2 linked regions of the Gemmatirosa kalamazoonensis genome follow. The protein of the gene in region 1 interacts with the protein of each later gene in a pairwise test. Links are inferred from orthologs where the notes say so. Each region holds a gene or a part of one and is shown in the gene's direction. Other genes may lie near its edges.

Evidence for each region. Proteins that work in one complex are often made in the same cells at the same time.
Region 2: the proteins of gyrB (region 1) and gyrA interact in binary tests that used the Escherichia coli proteins (3 or more experiments, as listed by UniProt). The link is inferred for Gemmatirosa kalamazoonensis from one-to-one orthologs.

Annotation. Positions count from the first base shown.
Region 1 is NZ_CP007128.1:3,182,117-3,187,899, reverse strand. What follows is about bases 2,741-5,728. They hold gyrB (DNA topoisomerase (ATP-hydrolyzing) subunit B), read left to right. Parts: upstream 2,741-3,243; coding sequence 3,244-5,214; downstream 5,215-5,728. Other genes in these bases: J421_RS13645 (hypothetical protein), read left to right, coding at 5,503-5,728; J421_RS13655 (DciA family protein), read left to right, coding at 2,764-3,072. In the rest of the region: J421_RS13670 (enoyl-CoA hydratase/isomerase family protein), read left to right, coding at 28-807; DNA replication/repair protein RecF, read left to right, coding at 804-1,961; J421_RS13660 (PEP-CTERM sorting domain-containing protein), read right to left, coding at 2,028-2,636; more of J421_RS13645, read left to right, coding at 5,729-5,783. UniProt on the Escherichia coli protein: DNA gyrase negatively supercoils closed circular double-stranded DNA in an ATP-dependent manner to maintain chromosomes in an underwound state.
Region 2 is NZ_CP007128.1:2,785,180-2,789,667, forward strand. Bases 1-3,091 are described here. They hold gyrA (DNA gyrase subunit A), read left to right. Parts: upstream 1-331; coding sequence 332-2,851; downstream 2,852-3,091. Other genes in these bases: J421_RS11950 (hypothetical protein), read right to left, coding at 1-106; J421_RS11960 (threonine ammonia-lyase), read left to right, coding at 3,011-3,091. In the rest of the region: more of J421_RS11960, read left to right, coding at 3,092-3,997; J421_RS32750 (GGDEF domain-containing response regulator), read left to right, coding at 4,027-4,488. UniProt on the Escherichia coli protein: A type II topoisomerase that negatively supercoils closed circular double-stranded (ds) DNA in an ATP-dependent manner to maintain chromosomes in an underwound state.

The DNA of each region.
Region 1 (5,783 bases):
GCCCGCCCTCATGCCCTCGCCTCTCGCATGGCCTACAGCACCCTGACCTTCGATGTCGCGGACCGCATCGCGACGATCACCGTGAACCGGCCGGACAAGCTCAACGCGCTGAACGCCGCCACGATCGGCGAGCTCGGTCAGGCGATCGACGAGGCGATCGGTCGCGACGACGTCGGTGGCCTGATCCTCACCGGCGCGGGGCGCGCGTTCGTCGCCGGCGCCGACATCTCCGAGATGAGCGGCCAGAGCACGCTCGAGATGCAGCGCATGGCGCGCCGAGGGCAGCTCGTGTTCCGCCGCTTCGAGACGTCGCCGAAGCCGACGATCGCCGCCGTGAACGGCTTCGCGCTCGGCGGCGGCTGCGAGCTGGCCATGGCGTGCCACGTTCGCCTCGCGTCGGACGCGGCGAAGTTCGGGCAGCCCGAGGTGAAGCTCGGCCTCATCCCGGGGTACGGCGGCACGCAGCGGCTCCCGCGCCTGGTCGGCAAGGGGCGCGCGCTGCAGCTCCTGATGACGGCCGAGATGATCGACGCGAACGAGGCGTACCGCATCGGCCTCGCGAACGCGGTGGTGCCGGCCGCCGAGCTGCTCGACCGCGCGCGCGCCATGCTCCAGCAGATGCTCGCGAACGCGCCCGTCGCGCTCGCGCTCTGCATCGAGGCGGTGAACGCGGGCTACGACCTGCCGCTCGAGGAGGCGATGCAGATGGAGGCGCACCAGTTCGGGCTGTCCGCGAGCACCGACGACATGCGCGAGGGGACCGGCGCGTTCCTCGCCAAGCGCGCCGCCCAGTTCACGGGGCGGTGACGTCGCCCGACGCGGCGCGGCCGCGTGTGCGGCTGCTCCGGCTCGCCCTGCGTGACTTCCGCAACTTCGAGCGGCAGGACGTGCCGTTCCCCGCCGACGGGCTCGTGGTGATCGGCGAGAACGGCCACGGGAAGAGCAACCTGCTCGAGGCGATCTACTACCTGCAGCTGCTCCGCTCCGTGCGTGGCGCGCGCGACCAGGACCTCGTGCGGTTCGGCGCGCCGGGCTTCCACCTCGGCGCGACGGTGGCGCGTCCCCCGGGGTCGGTCGGCGCGCACGAGATCGGCGTCGGCTTCGAGCGCACGGGAAAGAAGAAGCGCGTCCGGCTGGACGGCGCCGAGCCGCCCCGTCTCAGCGACGCGCTCGGGGCGGTGCCGAGCGTGATCTTCTCGCCGGTGGACGTGGCGCTCGTGGCGGGCAGTCCCGCCGAGCGTCGGCGCTACCTCGACGTCGTGCTGGCACTCACGTCGCGACGCTATCTCTCGGCGCTGCAGTCGTACCGCGGCGCGCTCGTGCGCCGCAACGCCGCGCTGCGCGACGCGGCGCGCACCGGTCGCGGGGAGAGCCGCGCCGCGGTGTGGGAGCCCGCGCTCGCCGAGCACGGCGCGGTGCTCTGGGTGGAGCGGCGCGCGTGGTGCGCGGCGCGGGCGGACGCCTTCGCGGCGCTGTGCGCGGCGATCGGCGAGCGCGCCGCGGCGCGCATGCGCTACACCTCCGCGCTCGTCGTGGACGACGCGGCCGATCCGGTCGCGGCGGCGCGCACGGCGCTGGAGCGCGCGCTCGCCGAGAAGCGGCTGCTCGACGTGAAGCGCGGCGTGACGCACGCCGGCCCGCACCGCGACGATCTGGAGCTGACGTTAGGCGGGCGCGATCTGCGGCTCTACGGCTCGGCGGGGCAGCAGCGGACCGCGGCGATCGCGCTCCGGCTGCTCGAGGCGGCGACGCTGCGCGACGCGAGCGGCTGCGAGCCGCTGTTCCTGCTCGACGACCCGTTCGCCGAGCTGGATGCGCGCCGGGCGCACCGCATCCTGGAGCTGTTGGGCGACGCGGGGCTCGGCCAGACGGTGCTCGTCGTGCCGCGCGCGACCGACATTCCCGCGGAGCTCACGCGGCTCGAACGGACCACGATCCGCGACGGCGTGCTCGGTGCGTGAGGGCCTGACGAGACGAGCGCCCGGAGCCGATCGGCTCCGGGCGCTCGATCCGAGTCGGCGACGGCGTCAGGTCGTGCGGCGGCGCCGCGCCGCGCCGGCGACGCCCAGCATGCCGGCCGCCGTGAGCAGCAGCGTCGCCGGCTCGGGCACCGACGATGTCGCGGCGATGACCTCGATGTTGTCGAGGTTGAACGACGTCGGCTGGCCGATCGGGTCGATCGCGATGGAGAGCCCGTCGATGAGCGTCGCCGGGTTGGTGCTGAAGATCGTCTCGAACGTCGTGCTCGAGCCGAGGAAGCCGTTCATCGTGAAGACAGAGTTGATCCCCGAGTAGCCGATGATCTGATAGCTGCTGCGGCCGTTCTGGCTCACGAGATCGACGCTGCCGAACGTGAACGCGCCCCCGCCGCTGCGGGTGACGAAGAGCGACGAGAGCGACGGGCTCCCGATCGGACCACCGAAGATCGACGGGACCGGGTTGCCGAACACGTGCGCTTCGAACCAGGCGCCACCGGTGGTGGCCACGTCGAAGCCGTTCTCACTGTGGCCCGCGTACGCGGCACCGTTGCCGCCGGACAGGTTGTCGAAGTGGACCTGAGCGCGGGCGGCGGCCGGGAGCAACGCTACGGCGGCGGCGAGGCAGCGCACGGCGACGGCGACGGGACGGCGGAGCATGGCGGCGGTCTCCGGGAGGGATAGAAGAAGCGGGACTGGTGCTGCCAGCTGCCGGGCGACTATGGCTCAGTACGGCTGTTCTGTCAATGCTCAGTACGGCCGCGGACACACCGACTAGCTTCCACCGATGCCCGATCGCCCCTCCCGTCCCACCCCACTCGGTGACGTGCTCGCGTCGGTGCTCGCGCAGGCGGGCATCACGGACCGGGTGGCGCAGGCGTCGGTCGTGCCGGAGTGGGCCTCGCTGGTGGGGGCGCAGATCGCGGCGGTGACGGAGCCGCTGTCGGTGGCGCCGGACGGCACGCTGTTCGTGGCGGTGACCACGCACGCGTGGATGACGGAGCTGTCGCTGCTCGAGCCGGAGCTGCTGAAGCAGCTCAACGGGGTGCCCGGCCGTCCCCCGATCGGGCGGCTGCGGCTGGTGCTCAAGCGCTGAGATCGGCAGGCCGGCCGGGGCCGCCGGAACCTCGGCCGTAATTCGTTGTAAAACAATAGGTTACAGCGGTGTCGGCGAGTTGCGTTCGGGGTCCTCTCGGGTTACATTCAGAGGCTTCCCTCGGCGCGCACGAATGCGCCGCGGCGGCACGGCATCACGACTGGAGTGATCATGGCGAAGACGATCGAACCGCCCGCCGCGGCGACCGGCGCGGCGTACGGCGCGGGTAGCATTCAGGTCCTGAAGGGGCTCGAGGCGGTGCGGAAACGCCCGGGCATGTACATCGGCTCGACCGGGCCGCGCGGGCTGCACCACCTCGTCTACGAGGTGGTCGACAACTCGATCGACGAGGCGCTCGCCGGCTATGCCGACACCGTCTCGGTCACGATCCACGCCGACAACTCCATCACCGTCGACGACAACGGCCGCGGCATCCCGGTCGACATCCATCCCGTGGAGCGGAAGCCGGGGCTCGAGGTCGCGATGACCGTGCTCCACGCCGGCGGCAAGTTCGACAAGAACAGCTACAAGGTCTCCGGCGGCCTGCACGGCGTCGGCGTCTCCGTCGTGAACGCGCTCTCGGAGCGGCTGCGCGTGTGGGTCAAGCGCGACGGCAAGGAGCACTACATGGACTTCGTCCGTGGCGACACGAAGACGAAGCTCAAGGTGCTCGGCGACGTGCCGAAGAAGCAGACCGGCACGAAGGTCTGGTTCAAGCCGGACCACGAGATCTTCACCGAGACGACGGTCTTCACGTACGAGACGCTGCGCGACCGGCTGCGCGAGCTCTCGTTCCTGAACAAGGGCGTGAAGATCACGCTGCGCGACGAGCGCGAGACGCCGGCGAAGGAGGAGCTGTTCCACGCGAAGGGCGGCCTTCGCGAGATGGTGCAGTACCTCAATGGCCTCGGCACGAAGAAGACGCTGCACCCCGAGGTCGTCTACATCGAGACCGAGCGCGACGACATCGGCATCGAGCTCGCGCTGCAGTACAACGACTCGTACTCCGAGTCGGTGTTCTCCTTCGTGAACAACATCAACACGCACGAGGGCGGGACGCACCTCACGGGGCTCAAGAGCGCGCTCACGAGCGTCATCAACAAGTACATCGAGAAGTCGGGCGCGCTGTCCAAGAAGGACAAAGACATCCGCCTCTCCGGTGACGACGTGCGCGAGGGGCTCACGGCGGTGCTCTCGGTGAAGATCCGCGAGCCGCAGTTCGAGGGACAGACGAAGACGAAGCTCGGCAACTCCGAGGCGGAGGGCGCCGTGCGCTCGGTCGTCAACGAGCTGCTCACGCAGTATCTCGAGGAGCACCCGCGCACGGCGAACGGGATCATCGAGAAGGCGGTGAGCGCGGCGCGGGCGCGCGAGGCGGCCCGCAAGGCGCGCGACCTGACGCGCAAGAAGAGCGCGCTCGACGTCGGCAACCTGCCGGGCAAGCTCGCCGACTGCTCGCTCTCCGACCCGAAGATGTGCGAGCTCTATCTCGTCGAGGGCGACTCGGCCGGTGGCTCGGCGAAGCAGGGGCGCGACCGCATGTTCCAGGCGATCCTGCCGCTGCGCGGCAAGATCATCAACGTGGAGAAGGCGCGCATCGACAAGGTCCTCTCGAACGAGGAGATCCGGACGATCATCACGGCGATCGGCTCCGGCATCAAGGAGGAGTTCGAGCTCGAGAAGACGCGCTACCACAAGGTCATCATCATGACGGACGCGGACGTCGACGGCGCGCACATTCGCACGCTGCTGCTGACGTTCTTCTTCCGGCAGATGCCCGAGCTGATCGAGGCCGGGATGATCTACATCGCGCAGCCGCCGCTCTTCCGCGTCGCCAAGGGCAAGGAGGAGTACTACGCCTACGGCGCCGAGGAGCGCGACGCGATCGCCTCGCGCCTCATGAACGGCGACGGCAACAAGGCGAACCTCAACATCCAGCGCTACAAGGGGCTCGGCGAGATGAACCCCGAGCAGCTCTGGCGCACGACGATGGACCCGGAGACGCGCACGCTCCTCAAGGTCACGCAGGAGGACGCGCTCATGGCCGATCAGATCTTCCAGACGCTGATGGGCGACGCGGTCGATCCGCGGCGCGAGTTCATCGAGGCGAACGCGAAGTTCGTGTCGAACCTGGACGTCTGAGCTCGATCCGGCGGCGCTCCCGCCGATGCAAGGAGGGCGGTCCCTTACCGGGGATCGCCCTTCTTTGCATCGGCCGCTGGCGGGCTCGCGGACCCGGGCATATGGTAGCGCACGGTTCGCCCCCTTCCACCGGTCCTCGGCGCGCGCAGCCACCGCGCTCGAGTCCCTCCTCCGCCCCCCCGCCTCCGGAGGTTCGCAGATGCGGCTCGTCCCCGCCGTGATCGCCGCGCTCGCGCTCGCGGCCTGCAGCGCGTCCCCCGATCTCACCGCGCCCCCCGGCCGAGCGCCGTGCGCCCTGCGCTCGACGTCGCACCGACGGTGCAGACCTTCCAGATCGGCATGCGACTGTTCGTCAGCGTGTGCGCGGTGCCGACCGGTGTCGTGCAGATCCCGCTCTCCGGCACGGTCCAGTGGGTGGTCCGCATGGTGCCCGTCGGGGACCGCCTCAGCTACGGCGTGCACACCAATCTCCAGGGCCTCACCGGCACGCTGCCCGACGGATCGAGCGTCGTCGCCAACGGCGCCGGGAACACGGTGTACAACGCGTTCGACGTGTCGGACCCGAGCGC
Region 2 (4,488 bases), 400 kb from region 1 along the record:
GTGCGGCGGGGGCGTCGGGCGCGCCGGCGCACGCGGCGAGCAGGAGCGCGCCGAGCAGCGTGGCAGGCAGCGTGGCAGGGAGGCGCGGACGACGGAGCGGCGGCATGCGACGGCGGCGTGGGAGCGGCGATCCGGAGCTTAGCGCCGGGCGCGGCGCGAGCAAGCGGCCAGAAGGGCGCACGCGGGAACGGACGTCGCTCGTAAGTGTTTGATACAGAACGAGTTGCCAGGCAGGGCCCGGGTTGACTTCGGGGCCTGTTCAGGCGATATTTCGAGCTTGCCTCGCGGCCATCGTGGCCCGGGAGCCGAGCGCCACATCCGGACGTAGAACATGACCGCACCGAACAATCGCGAGCGGATCCTGCCCCGTCTCATCGACGAGGAGATCAAGGAGTCGTTCATCAACTACTCGATGAGCGTCATCGTGTCGCGGGCGCTGCCCGACGTGCGCGATGGGCTCAAGCCCGTGCAGCGGCGCGTGCTGTACGCGATGAACGACCTCGGGCTCACGCCGGGACGGCCGTACAAGAAGTCGGCGACGGTGGTCGGCGAGGTGCTCGGCAAGTACCACCCGCACGGCGACTCGTCGGTGTACGACGCGCTCGTGCGCATGGTGCAGGACTTCTCGCTGCGCTATCCGCTCGTCGACGGGCAGGGAAACTTCGGCTCGGTCGACGGCGACCCGGCGGCGGCCTATCGGTACACCGAGGCCCGGCTGACGCGCGTCGCGATGGAGATGCTCGCCGACATCGAGAAGAACACCGTCGACGAGGCGCCGAACTTCGACGACCGCCTCACGGAGCCGCGCGTGCTCCCGTCGGCGCTGCCGAACCTGCTGGTGAACGGCAGCTCGGGCATCGCGGTCGGCATGGCGACGAACATCCCGCCGCACAACCTGCGCGAGGTGGTCTCGGCGCTGCACGCGCTGATCGACAACCCCGAGCTCGACGCGGCGGGGCTGCGGAAGCTCATCAAGGGGCCCGACTTCCCGACCGCCGGCTACATCTACGGCCGCCAGGGGATCAAGGACTACATCGAGACGGGGCGCGGCCGCATCGTGATGCGCGCGCGCGCGGTCATCGAGGAGAAGGAGAGCTCGAACAAGAGCCAGATCGTCGTCACCGAGCTGCCGTATCAGGTGAACAAGGCGCGGCTCGTCGAGCAGATCGCCGAGCTGGTGAAGGAGCAGAAGGTCGACGGCATCAGCGCGCTGCGCGACGAGTCGGACCGCGACGGCATGCGCATCGTGATCGAGCTGAAGCGCGACGCGATCCCGCGCGTGGTGCTGAACCAGCTCTACAAGCACAGCACGATGCAGTCGACGTTCGGCGTCATCATGCTGGCGCTCGTGCCTGATCCGCACACGAAGCAGCTCGTGCCGAAGGTGATGCCGCTCCGCGACGTGCTGCAGCACTACGTCGAGCATCGCCACGACGTCATCGTCCGCCGCACGCAGTTCGACCTCGACAAGGCGCTCGAGCGCGAGCACATCCTCGAGGGGCTCAAGATCGCCGTCGACAACATCGACGAGGTGATCAAGATCATCCGCGCGGCGGCCGACACCGCGGTGGCGAGCGAGCGGCTGCAGAAGCGCTTCAAGCTCAGCGAGCGGCAGGCCGAGGCGATCCTCAACATGCGCCTCGCGAAGCTCACCGGCCTCGAGATCGACAAGCTGGAGGCCGAGCTGAAGGAGGTCCGCGCGACGATCGCCGACCTGCGCGGGATCCTCGCGTCGCGGCCGCGACGCATGGGCATCCTGAAGGACGAGCTCACCGAGGTCGCGGCGAAGTACGGCGACGATCGGCGCAGCGAGATCACGAGCGACGAGGGCGAGTTCACGATCGAGGACCTCATCGCCGAAGAGGACATGGTCGTGACGATCTCGCACTCGGGCTACATCAAGCGCACGCCGGTGACGACGTATCGTCGCCAGCGGCGTGGCGGGCGCGGGCTGTCCGGTCAGGATCTCAAGGACACGGACTTCATCGAGCGGCTCTTCATCGCGAGCACGCACGATTACATCATGATCTTCACGGACGATGGGCGCTGCTTCTGGCTCAAGGTCCACGAGATCCCGCAGGCCGGGCGCGCGACGCGGGGCAAGCCGATCGTCAACCTGATCAACGTCACGCCCGACACCGGCATCCGCTCGATGGTGCCCGTGCGCGAGTTCCGCGAGGACCAGTATCTCCTGTTCTGCACGAAGCAGGGCACGGTGAAGAAGACGTGCCTCTCGGAGTACGGGAACGTCCGCGCGAACGGCGTGAAGGCGATCAAGATCGAGCGCGGCGACGAGCTGATCGACGTGCAGGTCACGAGCGGCACGAACGACATCGTGCTCGCGACGAAGCACGGCCTGTCGATCCGCTTCCATGAGGCCGAGGTGCGCGACATGGGCCGCGACACCACGGGCGTGAAGGGCGTGGAGCTGCGGCCGCAGGACGCGGTCATCAGCATGGTCGTCATCAAGCGCGACGCGACGCTGCTCGTCGTGACCGAGAAGGGGATGGGCAAGGTCACGGACATCGACGAGTACCGCGTGCAGAAGCGCGGCGGCAAGGGGATCATCACGGTCAACCGCACGGAGAAGACCGGCAACGTGGTGTCGCTGATGGAGGTCCTCCCGGAGGACGAGATCATGCTCATCACGAAGCAGGGCATCATCATCCGCTCGGCGGTGAACGAGGTGCGCAACACGGGGCGCAACGCCCAGGGGGTGCGGCTCGTGAACCTGGACGCCAACGACATCGTCTGCTCGGTCGCGCGCGTCGTCGTCGAGAAGGACGAGGGCGGTGAGGCGGGCGAGGAGGCCGACGACCTCGCGCCGACGGGCGGCGAGGACGACCTGTAACCCAGAGGGCAGGAGGGCAGGAGCGCAGGAGGGCACGAGGAGCGGTTAGGCTCTCGTGCCCTCCTGCGCTCCTGCCCTCCTGCCCTCGGGGTCGCGCTCCTGCCCTCCTGCCCCGTGCCTTACTACATTGCGCCATCCGAATTACACGCTGCCGTTAGGATGACGACGACACTCGAGCCGCAACTCGTCTCGCTCGACGCGATCCGCGCCGCTGCCGCCGTGCTCGACGGGGTGGCGGTGCGCACGCCGCTGCTGTCGGCGGCCGACGTGGTGCCCGAGGGGCGCGTGTGGGTCAAGCCGGAGATGCTCCAGCGCGGCGGCGCGTTCAAGCTGCGCGGGGCGTACACGTTCATGAGCGCGCTCGACCCGGCGCAGCGCGCACGCGGCGTGGTCGCGCCGTCGTCGGGAAACCACGCGCAGGCGGTGGCCCTCGCCGCTCGGCTGTACGGCGTGCCGGCCACCGTCGTCATGCCGACCACCGTGTCGGCGGCGAAGCGCGCCGGTGCCGAGCGGCTCGGCGCGCGCGTGGAGCTCGCCGGCACGACGACCGACGACCGCATGCGCCGCGCGCAGGAGATCGTCGACGAGTCGGGTGGCGTGCTCGTGCCGCCGTACGACCATCCGACGATCGTCGCCGGTCAGGGCACGGCGGGGCTCGAGATCGTCGACGATCTGCCGACCGTGCGCATGGTGCTCGTGCCGATCGGCGGCGGCGGGCTGAGCGCCGGCGTGGCCACGGCGGTGAAGCTGCTCTCGCCCGACACGCGCGTGATCGGCGTCGAGCCGAGCGTCGCGCCGAAGCTCTCGCGCGCGCGCGCCGCGGGGCGGCCGGTGCACATCGGCGCGAACCGCGGCCTCGCCGACGGGCTGCTCGCCGTGCAGGTCGGCGACGTGCCGTTCGCGCACCACCAGCGCTACGTCGACGACGTGGTGCAGGTCGACGACGCCGCGCTCCCGCGCGCCATGCGTGCGCTGCTCGACCGGCTGAAGCTCGTCTGCGAGCCGAGCGGCGCGATCACGATCGCCGCGCTCATGGAGGGGCTCGTGCGCCCGGCATCCGATGGCGACACCGTCGCGGTGCTGAGCGGCGGCAACATCGAGTGGCCGGGGCTGGTCGCGCTGTTGGGCGACCAGCCTGGCGCGTGACGACGGCCCTCGACGCGTGGTCTCGCGACGTGGCCTCTGAGACTCGCGCGGCCGGCGCGCGCATCCTCGTCGTCGACGACGACGCGGCGGTGCGCCAGAGCGTCGCGTGGGTGCTCGAGGAGTACGGCTACGAGGTCGTCGCGGTGCCGGGCGGTGGCGGGCTGCTGGAGCAGCTCGACGGTGACGGGCGCCCGCCCGACCTGCTGCTGCTCGACATCCTCATGCCCGACGCCGACGGCGTGCAGCTGCTGGAGCGGGTGAAGAGCGACGAGCGGTGGCGCGACGTGCCGGTGCTCATGCTCTCCTCGGTGCCACCGGAGGAGGCCACGGTGCGCACGTTAGGCCTCGGCGCGGCGGACTTCATCCGCAAGCCGTTCCGCGGCCGCGAGCTCGTCGCGCGCGTGCAGGCGCAGCTCCGCGCCGGCGCCATGCTGCGCGCCACGCGCGAGTCGCTGCTGCGCGCGGAAGAAGAGCTGCGCCGCGCGCGCGAC